One region of the Desulfosarcina variabilis str. Montpellier genome, then DNA from elsewhere that is predicted to be linked to it. Evidence: riboswitches for the same ligand, from Rfam matches in the RefSeq annotation. Region 1 holds a riboswitch; each other region holds the start of a gene.
What was found. Region 1 has a riboswitch for cobalamin ahead of Dvar_RS16530 (ABC transporter substrate-binding protein). Riboswitches for the same ligand answer to the same signal wherever they lie in the genome.
Positions count from the first base shown of each region.

Region 1 (7,363 bases):
CCTGGATGATCGTATCGGCATTTCCCAGGATGAAGCGTCCCTTAAAAACAGGCAGCCCTCTCCCCGGTTGCCAGTGGTCGAGCACGTCCTTGCCGACAAGCCCGAGCACATGATCCCCCGCAGTGATCCACCCCCTTTTGAAGACCATGCCCATGACTTCACCATGCCGGTTCCTCAGCTCCAGTATAACCTGGGAGAGATATATAATCTCAGTATACGAAAAGGAACCCTGTCACCGGAAGACCGGTTTAAAATCAACGCGCACATCATTCAAACCATTATCATGCTGGGCAGGCTTGAATTTCCAGAGTATCTTAAAAATGTACCCGAATTCGCCGGTGCCCACCATGAAACCATGATCGGCACCGGCTATCCAAGGGGCTTAAAAAAAGAAGAGATGTCGATCCCCGCCCGCATTATGGCCATCGCCGACATCTTCGAGGCCCTGACCGCAGCTGATCGTCCCTATAAATCCCCCAAGTGTTTAAGCGAGGCATTGCGCATCATGAGTCTGATGCGAGACGAAAAGCATATTGATGCCGATCTTTTCGACTTGTTTTTAAGCAGCGGCGTTTTTCAAACTTACGCCGTGAAGTATCTAACCTCCGACCAGATTGATGAGGTGGATGTGAGCCTGTACCTGTCAACGGCTCACAATCAATAGCTAATTGCTAAAGGCTAAAAGCGAGATGCACAGGTCGAAAAAATCGAGGCTTACGCGATCCCGACCTAAACCTAAACCATAACCCCGTTCATACGAGAGGTGCCCATGAGAAGCCAAAAACAATTATATCGAAAGTTAATATGCCTTAGCCTGGTGGCCATGACGCTTTCCTTTTGGGCCTGTTCCAAGCAGACGGTACAGAAAAGCGGTCAAGGCGCGGCCGTCGGTGGTGCGGTCAGTGCCGTCGGCGGTCTGGTCACAGCACTGGTATTTGGCGGGAATGTCGGCGAAGCCGTTGCTCGCAGTGCGGTTTACGGGGCCAGTGCCGGCGCCGCTGCAGGAGCCATATCCGGTGCCATGGACGAGCACAATCAAAAAAAAGCAGCAGCCAACACCCTTTCTGAGGATATGCAAAAATTGAAAAAAAGGGTGGGAGAAGATGCGTTCAGCGGTCTTGAAGCCCTGGTGAGTTGCAAACATGAAGTGGCCCAGGCATACGGGCACACCGCCGCCCAATCGGATAACAAGGACCATGCCTTGGCCGGTTTGTGGCTACAGGTCATCGCCTACGCTGATAATCAGGAAAAGGAAAAGGCACGGGCCATTTTCCCTGATCTGGTCACCCAGGACGAAAAAATCGCGTCACACGCCCAAGCTGAAACCAAGATGCGGGAAGCATTGCAAAAACTCATGGACATCCGCGAAACCCATGGCCTGCCGCGGATTTGTGGATAGCGGGCGCTGTTTTTATTCCTGGATGCTGGTTGATGGAACCTTTGGTTTGGGGTGTTGAAGTTCAATTTTGTAATATTGGCGTTTCATCGACAATATTTTAAAAGAAGGTTGACTGTGCTGAATCGTAAGCGATAAAGAACAGCATCACAAACGCTTGGGAACCATAAACGAAAAGCAAACCATTCATCGTCATCCAGGTTCCTTAGCCAAGCATAAACAGCAGGGAAAGCGGTGAAAATCCGCTGCGGACCCGCCACTGTAAGTGGGGATAAACACCGCATTCCGCCCACTGCCGATCGGTGGGAAGAGGCGTCCGGTGGGACGATCCACAAGCCAGGAGACCTGCTCGGATGACATGATTGAACGCGCCTTCGCGGATCAAGGCGGATTCATTGCTGTGGCAGCTGAGCCGGCACGTCCGCCTTGTATCGCCAAAGGGCGGTTTTTTTATTAGATAGGTACCATGCGAAATCAATTGACCCACCACCGGCTAAGGGTGAACGGCCCTTCAACCCGCCCCCCAAAGGCGGCCGGTCACAAAAGAAAAACATGCCTGGCGCTGCTATTGGTGATCCTGTGGGGGGGCCTTATTCTGGTCTTGCCGGCCTGCAGCACCGCCAAAACCGTCACCGATCAATTAGGGCGCAAGGTTCAGCTTTCCGATCATCCCATGCGGATTGTCTCCCTGGCCCCCAGCATCACCGAAATCCTCTTTGCCCTGAAGCTTTCCGATCGTCTGGTCGGTGCAACACAATTCAGCGACTATCCGGCCGCAGCCCGGTCGCTGCCCAAAGTGGGTTCCTATGTTCATCTGAATGTCGAAAAAATCGTGGCCTTGAACCCCGATCTTTGCATCGCCGTCAAGGACGGCAATCCGATCACGGCCATCAGTAAACTGGAAGGCATGGGAATTCCCGTCTACGCCGTGGACCCGCGCAATTTAAAAGCGGTAATGGGAACCATGGAGGAACTGGGTCGGCTGCTGGATGTCTCCGACCGGTCAACGGCCATTGTCAGCCATATGCGCACCCGAATCGATTATATCGGGCAATGCATTGCCGGAGCCTCTCATCGGCCAACGGTGTTTTTTCAGATTGGTGTTTCTCCGATCGTTTCCGTAGGCACCTCGACTTTTCTTCACGAGTTGATCACCATGGCCGGCGGCATCAACCTGGCCCAGGGCAAGACCCCCTACCCGCGGTTCTCCAAGGAAGAAGTCATCGTTCTGCGACCGGAAGTCATAATCATCACCTCCATGGCGCGGCAAGCCGTATTTGAAGAGGTCAAGCAGGATTGGCAGCAGTGGGACGCCATGCCGGCAGTAAAAAACGACCGCATCTATCTTGTAGACTCCGATGTACTGGACCGTCCAAGCCCGCGCCTGGTGGATGGGCTGGAAATGCTGGCCCGCCTGATTCATCCGGATCGTTTCAGAAAGCCCCAATCATGATCAAGATCCCGGCCTCTGTCCCAGCCAAGATCATCCTGGTAAGTCTGGTACTATTCCTTTTACTGGCCGTTGCCATGCTGTTTGGACTGGCCATGGGCCCATCGGGCAGCGGTATTGATACTGTCTGGAAAACTTTTTTCCAGCGTGACGCCGTGGATGCCACGCAATGCGCCATCATCTTGCGTATCCGATTGCCCCGCGTACTGCTTGCCGCATTAGTCGGCGCGGCCCTGTCACTGGGCGGTTTGGTGTTTCAGGCGCTACTCAAAAATCCCCTGGCCGAACCATACATCCTGGGTATTTCCGGTGGATCGGCCATCGGCGCCATTATCGGTATTTTATTAGGGCTGTCCCGCATTCAAGGCGTGGGGTTCACCGCATTTATCGGTAGTCTGACCACTTTATTGCTGATCATCATCGTCAGCTCAGGCCGCACCCTGATGGTCAAAGACGCGCTTTTACTGTCGGGCGTCATGGTCAATGCCTTTTGTAGCGCGGTGATCATGTTTTTACTTTCCATCTCCCAGGATGCGCGCCTGCACAACATTATCTTCTGGTTGATGGGTGATCTTTCCGCATCCCAGCTTCATCATGTGGGATTTCTCGCAGCCATTCTACTTCCCTGCTTTTTTTTGGTATTCATCCATTCCAATCGAATGAATCTTTTGCTTCTGGGCAGTGATATGGCGGCCTCCATGGGGGTGCGGGTGCGTCAGGTAACCCTGGTACTGCTGGTTACGACCTCACTGATGGTGAGCATGTCGGTCAGTCAATGCGGTTTGATCGGTTTTGTAGGGCTGGTCATTCCCCACCTGCTGCGCCTTGCCATTGGTCCGGATCACCGCATCCTGGTGCCGGCCTGCATCTTCGGGGGCGGGGCCTACATGGTGGGGTGCGACCTGTTGGCCCGGGTCCTGCCGGCCCAGGGCGAAATGCCCGGCGGCGTCATCACGGCCATGATCGGGGCGCCGCTGTTCATAGCGCTATTAAGGCAATCCAGAACATGACGATCAATGTTGAGAAAATAACCTGTGCGTATTCCGGCAAATCCGTTTTCGAGGAGTTGACCTTCACTGTGCAGCCATCTGAGATGTTCATCATCATCGGTCCCAACGGATCAGGGAAAACCACGCTGGTCAAGGTCCTGGCCGGGCTGTTGCCGATCTCCAGCGGTGAAATCGGTCTTTTTGGCCGCCCATTTAGGCAGTACAAAAGGAAAGCACTGGCGCAGTTGATCGCCTATGTTTCCCAGTCCATTGCCGATGACAGTCCGTTTACCGTAAGTGAAATAGTGCTCATGGGCCGTTCACCCTATTTAGGCATTCTGGGCGTGGAAGGTGAAGCGGATCTGGCGCTTGCCAGGCAGGCCATTGAATACGCCGGTCTAACCCACCTGGCGGATCGTCCCGTGAGCCGGCTTAGCGGTGGCGAGCGCCAGCGCGCCCAGATCGCCAGAGCCATTTGCCAGCACCCCAAACTGATTCTGTTGGATGAACCCACCGCCGCCCTGGACATGGCCCATCAGGTTCGCATGATGGAAATTCTGGCTGATTTGCGAGCCGAACGTGAGACAACGGTGGTCATGGTATCCCACGACATCAATCTGGCCGCCATGTATGCCGATCGTTTGCTCCTGCTGGTCGATGGCCGCATTGCTGCCTGCGGGCCGCCTGAGGCGGTCATCAATACACAAGTGCTTTCCAAGGCATACGGCTGCCCGCTGCGGGTCGATACCAGTCCTGTCGGTCCCTGGCCGCGGGTGAGTCTGATTCCCGATCGCCAACCGTCAACTGAAACTGGATGATCTTGGTGAGTTGATGAGCTGATGAGCCACCGATCACCGACAACCGATAACGGATCACCCCTGTCACCCCCGCTATGCCTCAACCGCCAACGCACGCCCCCCATGAGCAGTATAGCGCTTCGGAGAACTTCCATCCACTTCCCGGAATACCCGCGTAAAATAGGAAGCATCGTTGAATCCAACGGCATATCCGGCCTCGGTGACGTTGTGACCACCACATTAGGGTGCAGGTAAAAAAATAATTACACCAGATTGCTCCGGATTTGCGCCTCGTCTACAAGGCGCATCCGCCGGTGCATATTTGTTGGAATCTGTGCCGGCGGATGGAACGCCGTAGACGGGTGCAAGGACAAGCAGGATGGGGTAATTATTTTTTACCTGTGCCGTCAAGTTTGGTTAGTGGTTGCCGACGCAATGAGGTCATCCAAAATAGCATCTTCAGCACGGCTATGCCCCTCATGCCAATTCAGATCAGTATCCCAGTATCCCTGGCACCTTCCCACCAAACCGGTAGAAAAATTGTAGTTTATTTCGGCAATTCGAGGCATTTTTTCCGCATCGTAGATGTAATCAACAGCCATACTTTGAACTTGCATCTTTTTAGCGGTTTCGAAGGAGAGCTTGACAAGATCCAAATCCACACGGTCAACATTAACATCAACACGCCCGCTACCTGAGGCCCTGAAATCATTGTCGCGGTTATCGCGCACACAACCAAATGCTCTATTGCCGATGACGATAATACGCGTGTCAAACGTGTTACCGGGAAGAAAATCTTGAAAATACACATACCCTCTCTCGCGTTGAGAAAGATTCTCCCACAACTGTGATGGGTGTTTGATGGACCGTAGAATACGTTTGGTAAAATCCTTACAGTAAGCAGAAGCATTCACTCGCCTGCTGTCGGCAGAATGATCGCGACGATGGATTACTTCTCCGAAATGATAATCAGGATAGCAAAAGCTTTCATCCATCTTTCTACGATAAAACCCCTCCCTGAAGGAAACCTTGCAAACCCTCGCTGCTTCTTTTTTATCAGCGATCAGCCTCACATTTCTCGATCGGCGGCCACATCGAAGTTTCAATATCTTGGGGAAAGTAGCCGTTTCTATCCATTCAAGAGCGGACTCGAGATCATAGAAAACATAGGTCTGAATAGATGGTGCACCTACGGCATCCAATAGATATCTCTGATAAATTTTATCATTGTAAAACCGGGAAGTATTATGATCAGGCCAGACTTTTAATCCCATGCTTTGAGCTGCAGCCAATACTTGAGGTCCGACCATCATTGAGAGAGGTTCCCAGTTGTGGTAGTGCCAAAGAAATAAATCATAATCGCGCAGAGTGGAAATAATATCGGTATGATATCCACTAACACAGGTAAAATTCATTTCCCTTAAACGGCAAATTTCGATCCAGCGATCCGAGAAGGTAACTGGAGATTCGTGAATGGCGATACGGACGGTCATGTTAAGTGATTCTCCCAAAGTGCCTCAAGTCAATTGAATAAGTTATGGATACAATTTGTGTTTTAAATGGTAATGGGTTTCGATCAATCCCCTTTCCCTGTGTGTGATAGGGTTGGGGTGAGGGTAAAAAAAATGGAAATTGTAAGCGTTCAGCCTATATCAAAAATCATGGTAGAATTCCATAAAAATTTGGGATTATGTTAGAATCCAGGTGCGTGATATGGTAAAAGCTTACGCCTCTTTTTACTCACCATAAATAGTAAGCATCCAGTCGAAAAATTCTTCAGTCAAGCTTATGAGATAGGAAAAGAAAAAGCAGGGCCATCACTGACCCTGCTTAAATCTCATTACACGGTTTTTAGGTCTGCCAAGCTTGAATGATTGGCGTCACCGTAGTTTATTGAAAAATTTGCATCTCCTGAGTGACAGGGTTGGCAGCGGAATCATAAATATATCCATCCTTTGCAACCCCGGTAATCTCTATCGCAAATTCCGCACCTGGCCTTGCCCTGGTTAAATCGGCTTTCAGGACAGCGACGCCATCACCTCGGGTTATTTCTGTTACCGTATTCATCGGATCTCCGTTATAGGTCCAATGACCCGTTACCATCGCTTCTTTTACGATATTTCCGGCATCATCCAAAATCGTCACTGAGGCGTTTGCTTCAACGTTCGGACCCTTTTGCTTCAATTGGATCCTAATCATTGAAACATGCAACGTCGGCTCCATGGTTTGGACATTGACCTGGCAACGATCCTTGGCTTGCAGGCCGCCGCCGTCGGTAACCGTCAGTTCAAATACCAGCGGCCCACCGTCCTCGGCGCCGGCAGGCACCGTAAACACCGGACTCACGGCAGTGGCATCGGAAAGTTCAACCGGAACGCCATTGGTCTGGTACCACCGGTAGGACGTGATCGTCGTGTCATCGGCATCGTATGAATTTGAGCCATCAAGGAAGACGTCGTCCCCTGCTGTCGCGCTCTGATCAGAACCCGCGTCAGCCACGGGTGGGGTATTCACCCAAGTCACGTTGATCAGGCAGGTGGCGGTGTCCTGCAATCCGCCGTTATCGGTAACCGTCACCTCAAAGGCCAAGGATCCACCGGCAGATTCGACATCGGGTGCAATGAAGAAGGGAGCGGCTGAATCAGTACTCGACAATGCGACCACCGGACCACTCACCTGTTTCCAAGCATATGATGCAATACCGTCATCCGCATCTGTTGAATTGGATGCA
Region 1 covers NZ_CP159846.1:3,633,373-3,640,735, reverse strand. The annotation lists gene Dvar_RS16540 (HD domain-containing phosphohydrolase) at 1-664, shown strand, start outside; gene Dvar_RS16535 (hypothetical protein) at 770-1,399, shown strand; cobalamin riboswitch at 1,578-1,764, shown strand; gene Dvar_RS16530 (ABC transporter substrate-binding protein) at 1,863-2,849, shown strand; gene Dvar_RS16525 (FecCD family ABC transporter permease) at 2,846-3,856, shown strand; gene Dvar_RS16520 (ABC transporter ATP-binding protein) at 3,853-4,653, shown strand; partial or broken gene Dvar_RS16515 (hypothetical protein) at 4,726-4,848, opposite strand; gene Dvar_RS16510 (ATP-grasp domain-containing protein) at 5,040-6,125, opposite strand; gene Dvar_RS16505 (PKD domain-containing protein) at 6,523-7,363, opposite strand, start outside.

Region 2 (7,363 bases), 2.0 Mb from region 1:
GCACCCTGGCCCACAGCGGGCAGCATGAGCGATTCATCAAGGACCTGGGTGATTCGATGGGCCAGTCCCAGACGGCGTACGCCGGCCGCTGCCAACACAATGGCATCCAGATGTTCGGTTTCCAGTTTTTTTAAACGGGTATCCAGGTTGCCCCGTAAGGCAGCGATCTGAATGTCCGACCGGTGATGCAGCAACTGGGCCGACCGGCGCAGACTACTGGTGCCAATGCGGGCACCGTGCACAAGCTTCTCGAAAGGCAGGCCACTTTTTGTGATCAGCACATCACGCGGTTCCTCGCGCTCCGGCACCGCGCCAATGCAAAGCCCCTCGGGAATTTCGGCAGGCATATCCTTCATGCTGTGAACCGCTATATCGATGCGTCCATCCAGCAGTGCCTCTTCGATTTCCTTGACAAAAAGCCCCTTACCGCCGACCTTGGCCAGAGGAACATCCAGAATTTTGTCCCCCTTTGTTTTGATGATGGCAAGATCAACGGTGTATTCAGGATTCGTCCGGGTGATGGCGTCTTTGACCCAGTTGGCCTGCCAGAGGGCCAGTTGGCTCCCCCGCGTGCCAATGGTGATTTTGCTCGTCGCCATCAGCTGCCGCATCCGGCACAGCTGGTGGCACTGCAGCCCGCGCAGGATGATGTGCCGGCGGACTTTCCTACCGTTTCACCCCCTTGACCCTTGCTGACAAACCCGCAGGTAGACATGAGCCGGCAGACCGTATCGGCCTTGCAGGCGGGGCACTGGTGGGGTTCACTGCCCCCCAGTACCAGGTATTCAAAATCGTGACCGCATCCGTTACAATGATATTCGTAGATGGGCATGGGGGCTCTTGCTCCTTATTCGTTGTTATTCACAAATTTTTTCAGACCATAAATGGCCCGCCACCCTTTGGTAAGATAGCTCGTTCTGCCAAAGGTATTACATTAAGCATCAACAGGCAAAAAGCAACCTTCTGGGATATGGTTTGCCACAGGCAGGAACGCTCAGCCAAAGTGGCTGACCGGATGATGGGGACGGTCCTTTTTCAGGACGCCTTGGCAGCCAACAATCGGTCTTGCGTTTCCTCAACCCGGGAATGGCTGTCATGGCCGCACTTAACGGCGGCTTCAAAGGATGACAACGCGTCTTCCAGCTTTCCCTGGCTCAGGTAGGCTTCGCCCAACCGGTGCCGATAGTGTCCATTGTCCGGGTCCAGGCGGACACTTTGCTGGCAAAGCACCACGGCCACATCCAGACTTTCTTTCCGTTTGGTGTAAAGCCGACCCAGGGTGGACAGGGATAGCGTATCCTCAGGGTTTATTTTCACGGCGCTCTTGTAGGCCTGGATAGCCTCTTTGGTCAACCCCAATTTGTCTAAACAGGTACCAAGGTTCCGAAACGCTGCCCCTGAGCGGTTATTGGCACGACTGGCGGCTTCCAGAAACGGACGGGCATTGCCGGCTTGATCCATTTCCATGTAGATCTGGCCGATATGAAAGACCACCTCGAAAACATCCGGCTCACGTGCATTGGCTTCCAACAGACAGGTCAGGGCCTGACCGTTTTCCCCTTTGAGCAACAGGATGTACCCTTTGTTGTAAATCGCCATGACATCTTCGGACAGCCCATGGGCTTTTTCAAAAGCGGCAAGGGCCCTGTCATAGTCTTCTAAAACGCCATAACAGACGCCCAGGCTGTTATGCAGGTTGGCGTTGGCCGGATCGATCAACAGGCCGTTTTTAAATTCATCGATGGCCCCTTCAATGTCGCCTGTCTGGTAACGGCGGTCGCCGCTGATGTTCAGGCTCACCGCATCGAAAAGGGTGATGGTGCCGGGACCGAAAAATGCGCTATGGTCAAGGGCTTTCTCAGCATTTTCAAGTGTTTGGCGGCGGGTGTAATGTAGCGTCGGGTAAACGGACATACCGATGGTGATATCGATGTTGCCGGTCTTTTTGCCCGACTGCAGTAACGTTTCGGCAAGCGCCTGCGCGTCCTTTTCGTTCAGGCCTGCCATTGCACAGGCAAAACGATCCGGCCCCATACGCCCCCAGATACCCTTGCCAGCGCTGGGGTGGGTGACGATGGAAACAATGGGATCGGCTACCATTGTTTCTTGTTGATCATTTATTGATTCTTCCGAGCTAGATTTTTCCGTCAGGGGCGGTTCAATGTGGATCGCGATCACGCCCAGGCTGGTTGCAGATGCCATTTGGGTCTCGATGGCCTTTTCCAGGCCTTGACGATCCAAAAGATCGGGAAGGTCGGCCGTCAGTGCGGCAGGATGGGGCCCGGGCTCTCCTTCATGGATAATATCATCAGTGTGGGAGACAAGAAAATCCCGGGTTGCACTTCGATTGTGGAACAAATCCGGAACGAATTTCACCATCGATTCACCTTTTAGAGGCCTTGTCAGCCAGCATTCTGGCAAAGGCCTTTTCTATCATTTCCAACTCTTCTTCCTGCAGGGTTCGGGGATCCATGATGAACCGATCGTTTTCGATGCGGCCAATCACAGGCGGTGTGTGCCGGCGCATCCACAGTTCAACGCCATTGGCCGACATGCCATCGACCGACACCCCGATACAGCGACTGGGCAGGTTTAACAGGGGCAGGGACCCGCCCCCGGCCTTGGAGGCCAAATCCATGGCGTCGACCCGCAGTCTGCCGTCGGCCAGTTTTTCAAGGCGGGACTTTAGATCGGCGGCACGGGACGCGATCGCGGCCAGGGGCATGGTCAGCATGCGCAAGGTGGGAATTTGCTGCACGGCCTTGGACTCGTCCCGGTACAATTGAAGGGTCCCTTCCAGGGCGGCCAGGGTCATTTTGTCGATCCGCACGGCCCGGGTGAGTGGATTGGCCTTGATGCGGTCGATGTGCGTTTTGCCGCCCAGGATGATCCCCGCCTGGGGGCCGCCCAAAAGTTTATCACCGCTGAAGGTCACCACATCCACCCCAGCGTCCAAAGACGCCTGAACCGTTGGTTCCCGGGTCAACCCGTATTGGGAAAAGTCAACCAGAGTCCCGCTGCCCAGGTCTTCCATCACCGGCAGTTGATGACGGCGTCCGATGGCCACCAACTCATTCAGGCCAACCGCTGCCGTAAACCCCACGATGCTGTAATTGCTGGTATGCGCTTTGAACAGCAGGCCGGTTTGTTCGTTGACGGCGTTCTCATAGTCGCGCGCATGGGTGCGATTGGTCGTTCCCACCTCTTTCAGTATGGCCCCACTTTTGGCCATCACGTCCGGGATGCGAAAGGCACCGCCGATTTCGACCAGTTCGCCGCGCGAAACAATGACTTCGCGCCCGTTAGCCAGCGTGTCCAGACAGAGCAGTACTGCCGCGGCATTGTTGTTGACCACCATGGCAGCCCGGGCGCCGCTTAATTCGCACAAAATATCTTCGACGGCGCTGTAGCGGGAGCCCCGCCGCCCCGCCTTGAGATCGAATTCCAGGTTGGAATAGCGACTGGCGATGGTCGTCAGATTGTCCAGAACGGCCGGGGAGAGTAGCGATCGGCCCAGGTTGGTGTGTACCACCACACCCGTGGCATTGATGGTGCGTTTAAGGCGCAGCGCCATGGCCCGGGATGCATGATCGCAGACCTTTGCGACCAGGGCATCAAGGGCAAACATTGCTTCGTCAAGCGCTTTATCCGAGGCCATAATGATCTGGCGCAGAGCCTCTATCGTTTTTCGAATAGAGGGTATGAGAATTGTTTTGGGAATATTGTCAAATTGCTGGTTGTTGGTGCCGTATTCAAGAATACGGTCCACACCGGGCAGCCGCCTCAACTGAGCCTGTTTATTTTCATCCATTGTTTTCTTCTGATTTTTCCTCGACCGGTTCAAACACTTTATCGGGTATCAAGTCTACCAGGGACTGGAAATGGGCTGGGGCAAGACCGAGCGTCGCCAACCGTTCAATCAACCGTGCCGCGCCAATGCGCTCCAATTCAAGGCCAGTGTGAAAACGTGACATGAGAAGGTCCGCCAGATAGACGATGGTGGTCAACGGCCTGTCGTTGTGGCTTTTTTCGGGTTCATGATGGAACCGGATCACATCCACGAGCGCTGCGGGCAGCGACCATTTTTTGGCCAGCAGTCCTCCCACATGGGTGTGATCCAACCCCAAGATGTGTGTTTCGGCCTCAATCAGATCGGCGGATTTGTTTTGAAATTCACGGTACAACATGGGATACGCAGCGACAATATACTGATCCAGCACAACCTTGCCGATATCATGCAGCAAACCTGCGGTGTAAGCGATGGCCGGGGGGATATTTTTCGTCAGGCCAACAATTTTCTCGGCAATCATGGCGGTGCCGATGGCGTGGTGATACAGTCCGCCTTTGCACAGGCTGTACCCATTGCCGGACTGGTCATAATAGCTTTTTACAGCGGCCGATATAACCAGTTTGATGAAAAGCTCCTGGCCAAGGAAGACTATGGCGTGATCCAGGCTGACCACGTCGTGTCGTTTGGTGAATATCGCAGAATTGCAAAGCTGGATGGTTCTGGCGCTGATGACCTGGTCTTTTTTTACCTCTTCGGTAATTTTTTGGATATCATAATCGCCCTCTTTGATAATCCGCAGCACCTTCAAGGCCACTTGGGGAATGGGGCGAATGGATTCGATCGCGTGCTGAATCTCCGCCTTGGTTGGAGACGACTCAGGGGTTGACGGCCCAACCGCGTCGAACCCGGAAGGTTCGATACGGCACTGCCAGTGCAGCATATCCAGCTCAATGCTGCAGGTAAAAAAACCCCCGGTTTCCGATCGTTCTACCTTGATTCCCGCTTCATGCAGGGCAATATAGGCTTTTTCGGCCGTTCTGCCGCCAATGTCCAAATGAATGTCCTGGGGCGTCACCGGTCCTACCAGGGCACCCCCGGCCACAACGGCGTTCATGTTTGCCGGGGTGGCGCCCTGATCCATCAACTGCTTCAAAAACAACGGCATTCCAGTGGTGGCATATTTTTCAGGCTGGTCGGTGCTGCCGGTGCTGGCCGGTTCGGGGAGCAGCAGATGGAACAATCCGCCCACATCGGCAACTTTATCAAACACCGCCACGCCCACACAGGTCCCCAGAAATGCCTGCAACACACATTCCTGTTTCTTACCCACCTCAAAAGACCCGGATGCCACGAAAGATCGCGTCAATCGTCTCATTCACATGTGCCTTCGCTAAAAGTGAACTGCTAACATCTAAACATATCATTATTAAGGCGATATTTTCAACCATGGGTTGATTTTTTACGCCCTTTGGCATTGACATCGCATACGGTTATACCCTACAAGCGGACAATAAGGTGCGCTTGCGCTTAATAGGGAATCCCGTGAAAACCGGGAGCGGTCCCGCCGCTGTAACCCTCACCTTGTCATTCAGACCAGACGAGGAGCGTTGGGCCATAGGCCACTGTTTCCGGGTTGCCGGTGTGGGAAGGCGCTCAATGTTTAGGGGAAGCCAGAAGACCTGCCTTTTCATTTTACCGGAGAAACCTTCTTGGTAAAGGATTCCAGCCGGCGATAGCGTTGAGGGCCAAGAGACAGGGTGCAACCCTTCATACCAGGTATCAGGTTTGAAGGGTTTTTGTTTTATTAACTGGGGAAACCCGCAAGATTGATGACTGTTTCGTTTTTACCATGAATGAGGAACCCATCGCCAAACGGAGGCATCATAGCGGGCTTTTCTTCATATTGTTGGCCTTGGTGCTGTTGATCACGATCAGTCTGTCCGCCGGCATGGGCTACATGAAAATTCACTGGACGGTCGTTTTGCGCGTTGTGGGGGCGCACCTGACGGGAATTACGTCATGGACCGCCGATTTGGATGAGTTGATGCGGGTGATCATTATGGATGTCCGCTTGCCGAGAATATTGACCGCCGCGGCCGTGGGGGGCGGGTTGGCCTTGTGCGGGGTCGTTTTTCAGGGCATCCTGCTCAATCCTCTGGCCGATCCCTACACGCTGGGGGTATCCGCCGGTGCCGCCTTTGGCGCGGCCCTGGCGCTGCTGCTCAACCTGAGTGTGGCCGGGGCCTACAGCGTGCCCTGTTTTGCGTTTCTGGGCGCCACGGCCACGCTGATGCTGGTGATTTACCTCAGCTCGTCGGCCGGTGGGGCCAACGCCAACAACCTGATCCTTTCCGGGATTATTGTGGCGGCCATCCTCTCGGCGGGAATCAGTTTTTTGAAGTTTGTGGCCGACGAGCAGGTGGCGGTGATCATCTTCTGGTTGATGGGCAGCTTTGCATCCAAGACATGGACCGATGTGGGCCTGACCAGCGTGTTTTTGGCCGTTGGTGCAGGTGTGTTTCTTTTTTACGCAAAAGATTTGAATCTGCTTTGTCTGGGACGGCGCGCGGCCGCTTCGCTGGGCGTCGATGCCCGCCGAGTACCATGGATTTTGCTGATTTCGGCTTCCCTGGTGGCGGCCGGCTGCGTGGCCGTATCAGGCATTATCGGCTTTGTGGGACTCTTGGTGCCGCACATGATGCGGACGCTGGTGGGGCCGGACAACCGGCTGCTGCTGCCGTTTTCGATGTTGAGCGGAGCGATCCTGCTAACCTGGGCCGATACCATTACCCGGGCGGTGTTGCCCCACGAGATCCCCATTGGCGTGCTTACGGCACTGATCGGCGGTCCGTTTTTCTGTTATCTGTTCCGCAAGCGGCAGACCGGCGCCAGGGGATTTTAGACGTGAGTTTTTCACTCAAGGGGGTTGCCTTTGCCCATCCCGGCAAACCGGTGTTCAACCGTTTGGATCTGGACCTGCCTGCCGGACGGTTTACCGGCATCATCGGGCCCAACGGCTGTGGTAAGACGACGCTGCTGGATTTGATCTGTCGGCATCGGATTCCCCAGAATGGAAGTGTGCGGTATGCCGGCTGTTCCCTGGACCGATACGACCGCCGCACGTTGGCCAGAGAGATCGCCCTGGTTCCCCAGGATTACGGGATCAATTTCCCGTTTACGGTGGAAGAGATGGTTTTCATGGGACGCTATCCGCATATGCCTCGCTTCGGCGTGCCCTCAACGGACGACGTACAGCGGGTGCAGCAGGTGATGGCCGATTGCGATGTATTGACATTCAAGGATCGTCCTGTCACCGCCCTGAGTGGTGGGGAACGCCAGCGGGTGGTTTTTGCCCGGGCCCTGGCCCAGGATACGCCGGTGCTGATCCTGGATGAGGCGACCGCCAATCTGGACGTTTGCCATGCACTGACGTTGTTGGACCTTGTGGCCGACTTGGTCAGTGTTCAACAGCGCACGGTCATCGGCGTGTTCCAGGACCTGAATCTTGCCGCGGCCTACAGCCAGGAACTGATAATGCTCAGAGACGGGCGGGTCGTGGCCGCCGGTCCCACC
Region 2 covers NZ_CP159846.1:5,677,166-5,684,528, reverse strand. The annotation lists gene hemC (hydroxymethylbilane synthase) at 1-599, opposite strand, end outside; gene Dvar_RS25615 (FmdB family zinc ribbon protein) at 599-832, opposite strand; gene Dvar_RS25610 (tetratricopeptide repeat protein) at 1,036-2,379, opposite strand; gene selA (L-seryl-tRNA(Sec) selenium transferase) at 2,384-3,811, opposite strand; gene Dvar_RS25600 (HDOD domain-containing protein) at 3,804-5,165, opposite strand; cobalamin riboswitch at 5,287-5,492, shown strand; gene Dvar_RS25595 (FecCD family ABC transporter permease) at 5,640-6,692, shown strand; gene Dvar_RS25590 (ABC transporter ATP-binding protein) at 6,695-7,363, shown strand, end outside.
Region 2: linked by a shared signal. The riboswitch ahead of Dvar_RS25595 (FecCD family ABC transporter permease) and the one ahead of Dvar_RS16530 (ABC transporter substrate-binding protein) in region 1 are both predicted to bind cobalamin.

Region 3 (7,363 bases), 2.0 Mb from region 1:
TTGCTCGGCCTGCTCGCGGGTCATGGCCGGCACGCGGGCAAAATTGGCCGTGCCCTTGGCCACTTTCTTGTGAAAGATTGGAAGGCCTGGATCAAAATCGAAATTGACGCCCAGGTCGGCGGCAATCACCCGCGCTCCGGCATGCTTGCCAAGAACATTGATGGATGCCCCCCCACCGACAAAGTTGAACACCATCTGGGGAGTGACTTCTTGCGGAAAGAGACTGACTCCTTCTTCGGTCACGCCGTGATCGCCGGCGCAGGTGATGATCACCTTGTTCGTCAAACGCACGTCCAGGGTGCCGAAAATGGCAGCCAGACGCGCCGAAACGCTTTCCAGCATCCCCAGGCTGCCTGCAGGACGCGCCTGGTCGGCCAGACGCTGGTTGGCCTGGTTAAAAATGGCCTCATCGGGCGGTATGATCGCATTGATGCTTTTCTCAATCAGACTCATGATGACCTCCTTCGATCAACACTTAATATAATGACTTCAATTGACAAATGATTGTTTATAATCGTCGTCGGAATCGTTATCGTCGTACTTGAATCGTGTTATCCCGTCGATTACGACAACGAATACGATAACGGCTGAAAAACGGCCTGGATCCTTGGTTTTCAGAAAGATTCGGCAATTTTGTTAGCTGAAATATCTTGTTTGAACACTTCCATGCCCTTTTGCATGGCACAGAAATCCCCGCACATGGTACAGGTCTTAGGCCGCTCCGGCTGCCGGTTGTCACGGATCGCCTTGGCCACTTGCGGGAAAAGAAGCAGTTCCTGCAAATCATCCCAACGCATGTCACGGCGGGCCATGGCGGCCTGGCGGTCGCGGTCGCGCCGCTCGGGGTATTTACTCAGATCACCGATGTGCACGGCCAGGCGGGTTACCCGCACGCCCTCGCGCACATCGGCCTCTGTGGGCAGGGCCAGGTGTTCGGCGGGTGTAATATAGCAGATCAGATCGGCACCATGGCGGGCCGATGCCGCCGCACCAATGGCAGCGGTAACGTGATCGTAGCCCGCCCCCACATCGGAAGGAATCGGTCCCAGGACATAATAAGGCGCCTTCCCGCTCATGCGTTTTTCCATCATAATATTGCCGGCGATCTCGTCCAGGGGGACGTGTCCCGGCCCCTCGACCATGGTCTGACAGCCCATTTCACGACCGATCTCGGCCAGTTCGCAATTGATGATCATCTCCGCCATCTGGGCGCGGTCGTGACTGTCGTGGATGGCCCCGGCCCGGATGCCGTTACCCAGGGAAAGCACGGCGTCATATCTTTTCATCAGGGCGCAGACCCGGTCGAACTGCTCGTACAAGGGGTTTTCCTTCTTGTTCATGTCCATCCAGGCCACCATGAACGTACCGCCCTTGGAGGCCAGACCGCCGTAACGGAAGCCCTGTTTTCTCAGACGTCGGATGGTGTACTGGTTGATGCCGCAGTGAATGGCCATGAAGCTCAGACCATCGGCCAACTGCTGCTCGATCAGATCGAAAAGATATTCAGGATCCAGTTTGGCGGGATTATGGGTCTTGCGGGTGGTTTTCTTGAAGGCCTGATAAAGCGGCACGTTTCCCACGGGCCGGGTGGTGGCGGCCAGCACGGCGCGGCGCACGGCATCCAGATCCCCACCGGCGGACAGTTCCATGAGGGTATCGGCCCCCTCTTCCTCGGCGGCCACCGCTTTTCTCACCTCAAAATCGATATCACAGATGTCCGAGGAGGTGCCGATGGAGGCGTTAACCTTGGTTTTGAGCCCCCGGCCGATGCCGACCACCTTTTGCATTTTCCGAAAGGGGTTGTTGGGAATGACAATCTGGCCCCTGGCCACCCGCTGGCGGATAATTTCCACATCGATGTTTTCATCGACAGCCACGACCTGCATCTGCCGGCTGACGATACCTTCTCTGGCCATCTCGATCTGTGTCTTCATGGGGATGTTCTCCTTAGGTTGCTCGGCGTGGGAAATTGGACGGGGTCACCGCACAAATAAAAAAACCCAGGACCGAAAATGTAATTTCAGCCTGGGGCTTTGCCATCACCACCAAGACACATCGTTTCACGGCAGGTCTTCTGACTCGCGGATCATCCTACCGGCCGCCCCCTTCCCGCATCGTTTCGGTTACATTAACACGACACAGTGGTTTTGGCAGCCATCGTCCCCGCTCACAGCGACGGGTTCGTCCCGGATTTACACCGGGTTCCCTATTATCCCTTTCAAAGGGCACCGCAAAACATCACTGGTTGATGTAAAAGAAGAATCTGCTGCTGTCAATGGCTTTTTTACCCCTTCCGTCTCGATCGAATGCGTGAGAAATAGAATCTAAATGGTGATTATAAAGCTTGACTTATGTGCCAATCGAAGATAATGAGCATATCCTTGTAACGCGCATAATCGAATTTCACAACTCAGAGAAGCCGAAGCTGTCTCACGCCCGTTACAGGAAACGGTAATAGTTTTACTATCCACCGTTGATCAACGAATAAAACGAGCAACATCTTTAACTCAAGACCACGAAGGTCCATGCAACCGAATACGGTTGCGATCGCGTGGTCTTTTTTTTTAACGACAAAACCCAACAAAAAAAGAAGGCAACCCCACTCCGGCCAAGGAACGCGAGATTGCCTTCGACAAGGAGCCCCTTTCGTAAAGGCGAAAGGATACTCGAGCTGAAGATAGCATCGCAGTATCCCTTTCGTCAATGCAAAGCGCCGGCTTGTTACAATCAATCATGCACGGAGGGAAATGCGATGAAGTTCCACACCACCCCTTTGCTCGCAACGGCTGTTGTTGTTCTCTTGTTGCTGGTAGCAGGAGCCCAGGCCGCCGATGATGGGCAAAACGCGAACAGCAAAAGGGTAAAGCTCAAGGACGTGACGGTCACGGCACCGGGCAACCACAGCATGCCTATCAGCGACCCGGAAAAAACGGTCATTGATGTTGAAGATTACGAAAAAGCCGCGCCTGTCCATAATGTGGTGGATATTCTCAAAGACAGCGCGCTGGTCGATTTCCGGGGCAAAAGCGACATCGATGTCCGATCCGAACGGGGAGAATCGCCGATCCTGCTTCGGGGATTTGATGTTCGGCGTTATGTCAATGCCGTGGACGGCGTCACCTTCGATCAGCCGCTGCATTTCGGCCAGGTGGTGGATTACAGCCTGGTGCCCCTTGATCAGATCGCGTCGGTGGAGATCATTCCCGGTGCCCACTCGGCCAGATATTCGGGCAAGGCCATGGGCGGGGTGATCAATTTCAAGACCAAACCCCTCACAAGAAAAAAAACGGTCAAGCCGGACATCAAGCTTCGCTCGAGTATTGGCGAGTACGCTACCTACGACAATCGGGCCGTCCTTGAAAGCGGCTATGAAGGATTCAATATGGCCGCCACCTATCATCGGTACACAACCAACGGGTACCTGCGCCACGGCGATGCGGTGATGGACAGCTACGGCTGGATGTTGGGTTATACCTTCACCTCCGGGGCATATTTCAAGTACATGGGCAATTACGTGGAAAAGGATCGTGAGTCATACGCAAAAAACGATCCTTCCGGAGACTATGATCCAGCCTATCCGGAGGTCACTTCCAGCACGGCCGGGGATATCGCCGATGATTCGAAGTATCACCTGGAAAACACATCGCATCGATTTTCGTATTTACAACCAACACCCATCGGTGATTTTTCCTTTGGCCTTTCCTATATCGAAAAAGACAAACATTACTCCACCAGCCTGGACGACGGACAACTGGTGGTCAATCCGAATTCGGCCGGCAAAAATCTGGCATTCAACATCCAGGACGAAATCAGGCTGTTCAATGCCCATACCGTGGTGCTGGGGTTTGACTTTCTTGAATACTATGTCAGTTTCGATCCACGTGAAGATGATGACAACCGGGTGAGAAGCAGCCGGTCGGGGTTTATCGAAGACAACTGGCAGATCACGGACAGGCTGAGCGTCCGGGCCGGGTTGCGGTACGAGGAGGTAAGCCTGAGCATCAACAACTACTCCACCATCACCGGATGGGGGTCTGTGGAGGGCTATCAGGTGACCCTCGATCCGCCCCAGCGGTACATCGAGAAAGATTTCGACCAGTGGATGCCCAAGTTTTTCGCCACCTACCAGCTTGGCGATCACGCCGCCTGGCTGCGCGATACATCGATTTCGGCAGGGGTAAGCAAGTTCTGGAACGTGGCGCCATATTGCCTCGTCTGTCCGGGACGCTACGCACAGGTGGAACCTGAGCACGGGATCAACTACGATCTCATATTCAACCGCAGACTGTGGCAGAACATCAACCTCAAGGTCGATTTCTCCTACTACGAGATCAAGGATTACGTGGCGGACAACTGGGACTACGGCCAGTATTCGATGTTCCAGATGCGCGACGGAAGAAAGGTCTTCACCGGAGAAGGCCTTCCCGAGGGCCTCGAGGGCAGCGACATGTATATCAACCTTGATGAAGTGACCCGTCAGGGCGTCGAGGTGGAACTGAACGGAAATCTGCTCGATCCGCTCTCATTTTACATCAGCTACGCCTTTCAGGATTACGAATACGACGGCAGCGAGCCGGCCGGCATGGAGCTCGGTGACGTGGCCAAGCACCGGATCAGTGCCGGATTGCGCTACCGCCCCTTCGAAAAAACGGTGGTCATGCTCGACTACAAATATCAGGATGAGCAGATCGCCCATGACATTGCAGAAATCCCCGAAGGCAGCGGCAACTACGTCTCCATCGACAACCCCATGTCCGCCTACAATGTCTTTGATCTCGGCGTCAGACAGCTCCTTTTCAAAGGAAAAAATCTGATCAAGGATTTAAGCCTCGGGCTCTACGTAAAAAACCTGTTCAACGAAGCCTACGAAAATTCACGGGGGTATCCCATGACCGATCAGTCTTTCAGCGCCGAGGTGAGTTTCCGATTTTAGCATCATTGGACAAACCGAACCGGGCTGCTTAGCGTCAGCGCGTCACAGCCCCAGACTTGGAGCAACAATGAAAAGGACCCGTCCGAACATATGGCTGCTGGCCATCTGCCTGTCCCTGCTGCTGGCCGCCCCCGATTGCATTCTGGCAGCGGAGCCGTTGGTGCTGCCGGTGGCGGACGACTTTCTCAAGGGATCGATCCTGCACAAGGGCGGCGGTCCCACCGGGTCGCTGATCTACGAGGGATTGGTGACCAAAAACAGCCGGGGAGGATACGACGGCTGGCTGGCCAAAAGCTGGCAAAGCGACGCGGCAGCAAGGACCTGGACCTTCCAATTGGTAAAAAACGCCCGCTGGCACGACGGAACCCCCTTCACGGCATGGGATGTAAAATTCACCCATGATTATATGAAGGCCAACCATCTCTGGCTGTCTACGGTGTTGTGGATGGTTGAGCAGGTCCACTGCCCGGATGATCATACGGTAATCTTTCATCTCAAGGAGAGTTTTTCCGAATTCCTGGACCATCTTTCCCATTGCCCGGGAATCGCTATCATTCCCCGCCACATTTGGAAGGATATCAAGAATCCCATGCGCCATGCAGATCGCCATTTGGTGGGTACGGGGCCCTTTGCCTTTGTGCGCCGGATCCCCGGCCAGTTTTTCGAAATGAAGCGCTTCGGCGCTTACCATGGCCGCAAGCCGGCCTTCGACCGGGTGATCCTGCGGGTCGTTAAAAACACCGACATCCAGAACCTGGCTCTCAAGTCAGGCGCGATCCAGGGCATGGATGCCGTGCTGCCCTGGATCGCGCCCATTTTGGAGCGGGAAAAAAACATCTCTCTGCTGCACTGTCCGAGCAAGCGATTGTACGGTCTTTGCTTCAACTGCCGCATGGGCCCCACCGCATCACCTGCTTTCCGCCTGGCGCTGGCACATTTGGTGGACCGGGAGCGGATCACCAGGATCGTGTTTCATGGTTACGGAGCGCCGGCGTACAGCTGGCTGATGCCGCGCCATGCCGCCGACTGCATCGACAAAACCATCACAGCCGACGCCTTTGACCCGCATCGTGCGCAGGAATTGCTCGCCGAGGCCGGTTACCATTTAAAAAAGAATGTCCTTTGCGATCCCTCAGGGCAACCGGTGCGTCTGGTTTTCGTGCTGGGCGGCAAGGGGTCGGCCTGCGTGGTCGAAAAAATCGCCGCGGTACTGCGGGAGGATTTCTCACAGTTGGGCATCGCTCTGGAACTTAAACAGGTTGATTTTTCCATGTGGACCAAGGAAGTGCACAAAAATCACCTGTTCATGTCGGGAATGCCGGACCTGATGCACGATAACGCCGATGACCTGACCCATTTTCAAACCCACTCCTTTTTCGGCCGGCCCAACTGGTACGGATACAGTGATCCGGAATTCGACCGGCTGGCAGCCGATCTCAAGCAGGCAACCGCCACAGACGAGAGGCGGCGGCTGGCGCTGTCCATGCAGGCGATTCTGGCTCGGGACGTGCCGGCAGTGCCAATTTGCCTGGCCGACAGCCTGATGGCCTATCGTACGGACAAGGTTGCATTTGAAGGCACTGGAGAGACGATGTACGGAAATCTTGTGGACCTCAATACACTGCTGGCCATGACACCGGCCAGGGCAAAATAGGCGGGAATGCAAAACGATTATCTTCTTTCGCGCGGGATGTCGTCACTGCTGGCGCTGGCGGTGGGTATCACCTGCAGCTTCTGCCTGTTGCATGCCATGCCCGGGACCTATATCGACCACCTGATAGATACGGTTCCCGGCGGTCCCTTCATGGCTGTTGATGCTGACCTGCTCGGGCGCCAGTTCGACCTTGATCGTCCCATGATCGTCCGCTACATCGATTATGTGGCCGATGTCTTCCGGGGCGAGTGGGGGATCTCCTTCGCCTATGCCCGGCCGGTGGGTCAACTTATCGCCGAAAAGCTGGTTTGGTCCATTACGCTTTTACTGCCCGCCAAAGCATTTTCACTGGTCATCGGGGTGTTGCTGGGCAGCTATTCCGGATGGCATACCGAAAAGAAAAGAGATTTTTTTCTTTTATTCGGCGCCCTGTTGGTCAATGCCGTTCCGTCCTACGTCTGGGCGATCCTGGCCATCCTGGTATTTGGCTACGGTTTGAATCTATTTCCCCTGGGCGGCTTTGTCGGCATCGGGGCGCTGACGGACGGTATGGGGATAATGGACCTGATCCACCACGCCATTTTGCCGTTTATCACCCTGACGATTTGCGCGGTGCCCAACACTTACTATCTGGTGAGAAACAGCCTGGCCCTTGCGGTGGATGCAGATTATATCGTCACGGCGCGGGCGGCGGGCATCGGAGAAATGCGGCTGCTCTTTCGTCATTGCCTGCCCAACGCCCTATTGCCCGTTGTCACCCTCGTTCCCCTGCAGAT
Region 3 covers NZ_CP159846.1:5,653,061-5,660,423, forward strand. The annotation lists gene cobT (nicotinate-nucleotide--dimethylbenzimidazole phosphoribosyltransferase) at 1-453, opposite strand, end outside; gene thiC (phosphomethylpyrimidine synthase ThiC) at 615-1,934, opposite strand; cobalamin riboswitch at 2,047-2,248, opposite strand; gene Dvar_RS25495 (TonB-dependent receptor) at 2,753-4,933, shown strand; gene Dvar_RS25500 (ABC transporter substrate-binding protein) at 5,001-6,587, shown strand; gene Dvar_RS25505 (ABC transporter permease) at 6,594-7,363, shown strand, end outside.
Region 3: linked by a shared signal. The riboswitch ahead of thiC (phosphomethylpyrimidine synthase ThiC) and the one ahead of Dvar_RS16530 (ABC transporter substrate-binding protein) in region 1 are both predicted to bind cobalamin.

Region 4 (7,363 bases), 4.6 Mb from region 1:
TGCCCGTTGAGTTCTACCTCCACTCCGTTTTTATGTACCTTTTCAAGGTTCATCCGAGTATTGCCATAGATGGGAGGTGTACCCCCATATTTGCTATAGTTACGCGATACCACATAGTCTTTTATTTCATAGTGGAAAAAATCGACCTTGATGTTGATGTCTTGCCAAATTCTTCTTGAAAGGATGAAATCATAGCCAACGCCATGTTCGGGATCGACCTCGACCCCCACGCCCCCGGTTCAGACGATGCAATAGGATATCGGCGTCCATATCTTGCTGACACCAGCGGATATGGATGTGTCCCTTAACGCATCAGAAAGATCATCGAGTTCATAGGTGGCAAAAAATTTCGGTACCACCTGATCATAGTCCTTTGCGACAAAATCCTTCTGGACCTCAGGGTTCCTGTATTCCTGGGCCTTCTCGTTCCAATTCCTCCAGTTAATTTCAACCATCTCATATCTCAACCCTGGCATGGCGGAAAGGCGTGGAAAGATTTGCCATTTATCTTGAATATATAATCCGGACAGCGCGATGATTTTCTGATATTTTCCGCGGGATTCAGGCCGGTCCCAGGATGCCAGCCCGAGGTTTCTATATAGATTGTTCATGTCATAACCAAACGTTATGAGATGATCTTCAAAAAGCTGTATCTCATCCTGGATTCTTCCTCCCCACTCTCTCCATTTTTCATCTCTGGATGATACTCTTTCAATTCCTTGGGACTCATCATCTGCGTCGATATAATCCCATTTTTCGCCGGTATGATGCTGTTGGTGGTAATACGCTCCCAATGACCAGAGCCCAAAAGGCGTCGGTTGATTGTAATCCAGTCGAAAAGAATCGTCTTCTTTGTTCATGGCCGGGTTCTGCCAGGCTTCATACGACCGCCACACTGATGGTGTGACTGGATACCCGGCGTCATAGTCACTTCTTGAAGGGTCATTGATCACGTATTCTTCATAGTCCGAATTGCCGTGTGTGGCGGTTAAATAAATATATCCATCAGATGGAAGCAGATAGCCGAGACGACCGCTTACGATGTCCAAATCCGCCTCATGATTCCTGAGATATCCATCAGTATGATATTTCTGGTACCAGAAGTCATAAACAAATGAGCCCGCGCCACCGTTGAGCTCAAAACTGTAGTTCTGGGTATTATAAGATTTGTAACTGGCGGCTGCCTTAACATCCGGCTTTACGGTCTCGTATCGCTTTGGTCCTAGTGTTTTTATGTTGATCACGCCTCCAATGCTATTGCCCGAATAGAGCGCCGAATGAGGCCCCGGAATGATTTCAATACTTTCTATCAGTGGTAATGAAAGTTGGTTGTAGTCCACATCGTCATTTCCATGGTGGGCCGTTTGAAGAGATAATCCGTCAACGGCGACACTAAACCGTTTGCCATCGAACCCCCTCATGTAGATAGGATCTCTTTCCAGAAATAAATCACTTCCGCCCCTGAAATCGATTATTGCTCGGGTTTTTAGAACATCGACCACATTTTGCGAAGTGCCCGGCGTCTTGAACTCTTCAACATTGATTGTTGTGGATCTTGGCTTAAGCGTGACGCCTTTGTTTTCTTTTTCTTTAGGTGCCGTTACCGTCATTTCTTCAATTTCAACCACATCCTCTGCTTTTTCTGCCAAACTGATCCGGGGCGTCGACAGGGATAAGACCACAGCGATAAACAACATCATCTTAACAGCTTTTTTCAACTTGAACCTCCTTTTTCATAGGACAATTGGTGGTGGATTTTAGCTACAACGTTGCAGAATGCGGGTTGTTCAAAGCGCGTTGAAAGTCAGCAAATAAAAAAATCCCCGCTTCCATTGCTGGAAACGGGGATTCCGTGTTCAATCCCTTATGGCATAACTGTTTACTGCAATGTGCTCCATCTCCCGGAAGCGATTGCAGTCAATCTATGGGCAGGTCTTCTGGCTTCACATCGATCCTTTTTGAAATAAAGGATCTACCTTCTCGGCGGTCTTCCCATTCGATCTGTATCGAACAGTGACCAAAGTGGCCGGAAAGCTCGCTTTGATAGAATCAAAGCGGTTGTGTTACAGCGGCGGGTCCGCTCCCGTTTCTCACGGGATTCCCTATTATGTCCTAAACGGACACCCATGATTGGTAATGCGTTTGTTTGTATCTTACAGACGAACACTACTTAAAAATTGAGCATTAGCTCAATAGAAAATTGTTTTTTAATTGTCAAGCAAAAAAGATCGGTCAGTACCGAGAAGACGTATTTGTCGTTTTTCCAAATTGAGAATTTTAACGCCATACTGTCATTTTGCTTCGCAAAGGCTCTTGACAATTGAGAGCATTTGTACAACTAATGCTATCTTTGATGTTCGGTGCGCTGCGGCGCATAATAGGGAATTCCGTGAAAATCGGAAGCGGACCCGTCGCTGTAATTCCGACCCTTTGAACGAGGGAACCTTTACAATATCAGGTGGTAGGCTTGCGTTCGGCCAGGGAATAAAACCAATAGGCCCTGGATCGACCTTCAGTGGGTTGTCGAACCCGCTGGCTTATCACCTCTAAGAGCCTGTTTGAGAAGTCCGGATCAGGCCCGATAACAAGGCGGAAAGTGGCTCGAAAGCGGAGCATATATGGTATATGTGAGCATTTTGAGACACTTTCCAACGCCGTTAGCGGGCCTTAGACGGATTTGTCAAACAGGCTCTAAAACGCCACTGTTGCCCGGATCGGGTCATGGGAAGGCCGTTGTAAAGGCGGGATAGCCAGAAGACCTGCCGAATAGTTTGTTTTACACAGGGAGCGTGTAAAACACATAAACACAAGAGGCCTAAAACGGGGCTTTTATATCTGCTGACTGGAGATATAAAAGCCCCGTTTTTGTTTTGGGAAAACGTGTATCCACTGAAGCGGCGTTGAAGGTGATGCTGATGAAAAAGCTTGGTGTTGTTGCTGTGATTCTTCTACTGGTGTGGGGTTTGATTCTGACTTTCCAAGACAAAGACACAGGAGAAACAGATTCTGATATTCTTACAATCGCAACAGGCCGTGATGCCACCCGCACCAGTGATTATTCCCCATACGGCATGTGGGAGCCGGCAGCACTGATCTATGAGACATTGGTTAACCTGGATGCGGGGTGCAATCCCGTGCCTTGTCTGGCCGAGTCGTGGACGGTATCGCAAGATGGGAAAACCTATGTGTTTTCTTTGAGAAAAGGCATATCTTTTCACGACGGTACCCCGTTCGATGCCGCGGCGGTCAAGGCAAATGTCGAGAAACTGAAATGCGGGAACTGGTCGAACGTCGTACGCATATTACAAAGTGTGAACGCGATTGACTCACACACGGTCGAATTGGTTCTCAATCGTCCCCATCCTACCTTGTTTACCCAGCTGGCCAGTTCCACCAGCGCCATCGTTGCCCCAACCAGCATAAAGGCCAAATCGCCGGCAGACAGTGCGTCAATGATGATGAAAGACAAACCCGGACCTGGCGATGAGAAGGCCATAGCAATGATGAAGAAATCCGTTGCGGCAAACGCGACGGCTTCCCCCGGTTATATTGTCGCCTGGCCGGTGGGCACCGGGCCGTATGTCTGGGACGGGGAGCGGCATCTGAGAAACCGGAGCTTCAGTGTGGTGCGCAACGATACCTACTGGCAGGGCATGCCGCGATTCAGCCGGATCGACTGGCAGGTCGTTCCAGACGCCGCAGCCCGGGCCATCGCCCTGGAATCGGGAAAAGTGGACCTAACCGGCGAGACACCCAACAGCACCCTGAGGCCCGAAAACATCAAGCTGTTGAAAAATAATAAGAAGTTAAAAGTAACAACGGCCGACAACTGGGGTACGCGTCTGATGATTGTCAACCACACCCGGCCGCCGTTTGATGATCCCGAGGTCAGAAGCGCCTTGAAGTACGCCATTGATGTCAATGCAATTCAGGAAATGATAGGCGATACGGTGACGGTCTGCCCCGGTCCTTTGGGCCCCACCTCCCCCCTGACCGACCCCGCGTTGAAGCTGCAACCCTATGATGTGCAAAAGGCACGTGCCATCCTGGACGATAAAAACATCATCGATACGAACGGTGACGGTATCCGGGAATATGACGGCAGGGAACTGCGCCTGTCCATCCTGTCCGGAAAAGTGCCCACGGTCAGCGTGCTGATGCGGGAATTTTTCCGGGACATCGGCATTGATCTGGCCATCGAGCAGAAGGAAACGGGCAGTACGTTCCAGATTCTGGCCCAGATGCAGTTCGATATTGCCACGCACAGCAATATTCCCTCTTTTTACCTCAATCTCAGTCAGCAATTCTCGAACAAAGGGGGGCGATGGTCCATGCATATCGACGACCCGGTGCTGGAAAAAATGATCGAGAAGTATAATCAGAGCACCGATTGGGATGACTACAAACAGTGTGCCTTTGAGGTCCAGCGGCGCGTGCATGAAAAGCAGATCATCCTTTTTGCCGTCAACGAGCAGAAAGTAGCCGCGTATCGACGTGATCTCGGTGAGTTCGTGTTCCCCCCCGAAGAGTGGGTGGGGGCGGATCAGAATCTCTGGAACATGAAAAACAGCTGAACCATGGCCGGCTTTTTTCTCAAGCGATTGATCAACGCCGTGCTGGTGCTGGTTGGGGTGGTGACGCTGACCTTCTGCCTGATGCGTTTTACCGACGGCGACCCGGCAACCATTATTGCCCTGGACAAATACGGATCATCATTGATTTCAAACACCGTGATCGACAGGCTGGCCGCCGAGAACGGCCTGTGCGACCCGTTGCCGATTCAGTATCTGAACTGGGTGCGCCGGGTGCTGGCCGGCGATCTGGGACGATCCTTGAGAAGCGATGCGCCGGTCTGGGATGAAATCATGCAACGGTTTCCCTACACCCTGCAACTGGCGGTGCTTTCCATCCTTCTCACATCAGCGATCGCCATTCCCTTGGGGATATACGCCGGGGTTCACCAGGACAGCCTCGTGGACCGGCTGACCCAGTGGATTGCATCAATTACGGTTTCGGTCCCGGACTATTACCTGGCCATCGTTTTGATCTACGGCCTGACGGTCAAATGGACCCTGCTTCCGTCCTACGGATACGGGTCCGTTGCCCATTTTGTGCTTCCGTTGGCCGTTTTGGTGAGCGCCAGAGTCGGGTATACCACCCGCCTGGTCACCTCGACCACCGCTGACCTGATGTCGGCGGATTATGTGGCCTATGCCGAATTGCGGGGGCTGCCCAGTTATCGAATCTTCTTTGTTCATATTCTGAAGAATGCTCTGATTCCCATTGTTACCCACCTTTCGCTTCAGTTTCTGATGGCTCTGGAAGGATCGGTGATCGTGGAGAGCATTTTCGCCTGGCCGGGCATCGGCAAATGCTTGACCGATGCGGTGTTGGGCCGGGATTTTACCATGATTCAGGGGCTGGTATTGTTTATGGGCGTGCTGATCGTGGGCATGAACGTCATTGTCGATTTTTTCTATATTCTCATGGATCAGCGCGTGCAGGTCGCCGGGACCCAGGTGCGTTCATGAATCTTTTCATCAAACCGTATGTGCTTTTCATCCTTTTGCTGATCGTACTGGCTGTCGGCGGCCAGCGCCTAGCGCCCAATGATCCCTATCAGACCCACATCGATCAGCGCTTGTTGCCGCCGTCGGCTGCTTTTCTTTTCGGCACCGATGAGTTGGGCCGGTGCATGTTCAGCCGCCTGATCTGCAGTGTGCGGGTGTCGCTGGGCCTGGCGGCATCGATTCTGGTCATCTGTCTTGTCACCGGTGCATGCATCGGGATGATTGCCGGTTATTTCGGCGGCCTGGTGGATGAAATGCTCATGCGCGTGACGGACACCATCATGGCGCTGCCCTCGTTTATCGTGGCCATGGTGTTGATCGGTACCCTGGGGGCCGGTATCGGGAACATGATTTTTGTTTTCGCGCTTACCGGGTGGACCCGCTATGCCCGCCTGACCCGTTCCCTGGTGCTAAGCGTTAAAAACGCAAACCATGTGGTGACCGCCCGGCTGACCGGGCTGGGCAGTTTATACATCTTGCGCCGGTACATTTTACCGGCCATTGCCCGACCGTTGATCGTGCTGGGCACCCTGGGCATGGGGATGATGATCCTGATGACCTCATCCATGAGTTTTCTGGGACTTGGCATCACCGAGCCGACACCGGACTGGGGCGCCATGATGACCAACGGTACGACCTATATCCGAACCGCTGCGCACTTGGCGATTTTCCCCGGCATCCTGATCTGTCTGACCGTTCTCTCTTTCAATCTTTTGGGAGAGGCACTCAAGAAGGACAACGCATGAGAAAAGATCCGATCGTGCTGGATGTCCGGCAACTGCAGGTGAGCTTTACCACTCCTGAAGGACCCGTGCGGGCGCTGTCAGGGGTTTCCTTTCAGGTGGGCAAGGGGGAGGTGTTTGCCATTGCCGGTGAAAGCGGGGCGGGGAAATCGGTCATCTGCCGTGCCATCGTTAACCGGCTGGAACCGGGTGCCTCGGTGAGGGGCGAGGTCCGGTTCAACAACCAGCCGATGCTTGACCTCGGGAAAACAGCGCTGCGAAACCTTTATGCCAAAGAGATCGCCGTGTTGCCCCAGCATGCGACGGCCCTGAACCCTTTGCTGACCATCGGTGAGCATTTATCGGAGACGCTAAGCGCTCATATCCCGAACATACAAAAAAAGATACTCCAGGACCGGTCGATTCACCTTCTGGAGACATTTGGCTTGCGGGATGCCGGCAGAATCTACCGGGCCTATCCATATCAACTGTCGGGGGGCATGAAGCAGCGGGTGCTCATTGCCCTGGCCTATTGCTGTGATCCCGTGCTGGTCGTTGCCGACGAACCCACCAAGGCACTGGACCCGGTACTAAAAGAAACCATGCTGGAAACACTGCTGGAAATCAAGTCCTCCAGACGCGCGTCCATGGTGCTGGTGACCCATGACCTGACGGTCGCCCACCGATTGGCGGACCATGTCGGCATTCTCTACCAGGGGCGTTTCATGGAAAAGGGGGGCAGCCGGCAGGTGCTGGAGCAAAGTGCCCATCCCTACACTCGCATGTTGATTCGGGCCATGCCCGAAAACGGGCTCGCGCCCGATCTTGAGGACAATGTAGAAGCCGCGCATGGTGATTCCCACGACCGTTGCCCGTTTCAAAACCGGTGCCGGTGGGGAAGCGTTGACGCCCCGCATCCCTATGCAGCCAGAAAAATAGACGATAACCACACGGTATGGTGCATCAATGCTGAAAGTCAGCAAGATTTCCAAGACCTTTGACGGCGGCCTGTTTTCAAGGCGCAAAATAACCGCCCTCGATGATGTGTCCTTTGACCTGAAGCGGGGTGAG
Region 4 covers NZ_CP159846.1:8,246,151-8,253,513, reverse strand. The annotation lists partial or broken gene Dvar_RS37300 (TonB-dependent receptor) at 1-1,610, opposite strand, end outside; cobalamin riboswitch at 1,910-2,143, opposite strand; gene Dvar_RS37295 (ABC transporter substrate-binding protein) at 2,916-4,574, shown strand; gene Dvar_RS37290 (ABC transporter permease) at 4,578-5,531, shown strand; gene Dvar_RS37285 (ABC transporter permease) at 5,528-6,316, shown strand; gene Dvar_RS37280 (ABC transporter ATP-binding protein) at 6,313-7,293, shown strand; gene Dvar_RS37275 (ABC transporter ATP-binding protein) at 7,259-7,363, shown strand, end outside.
Region 4: linked by a shared signal. The riboswitch ahead of Dvar_RS37300 (TonB-dependent receptor) and the one ahead of Dvar_RS16530 (ABC transporter substrate-binding protein) in region 1 are both predicted to bind cobalamin.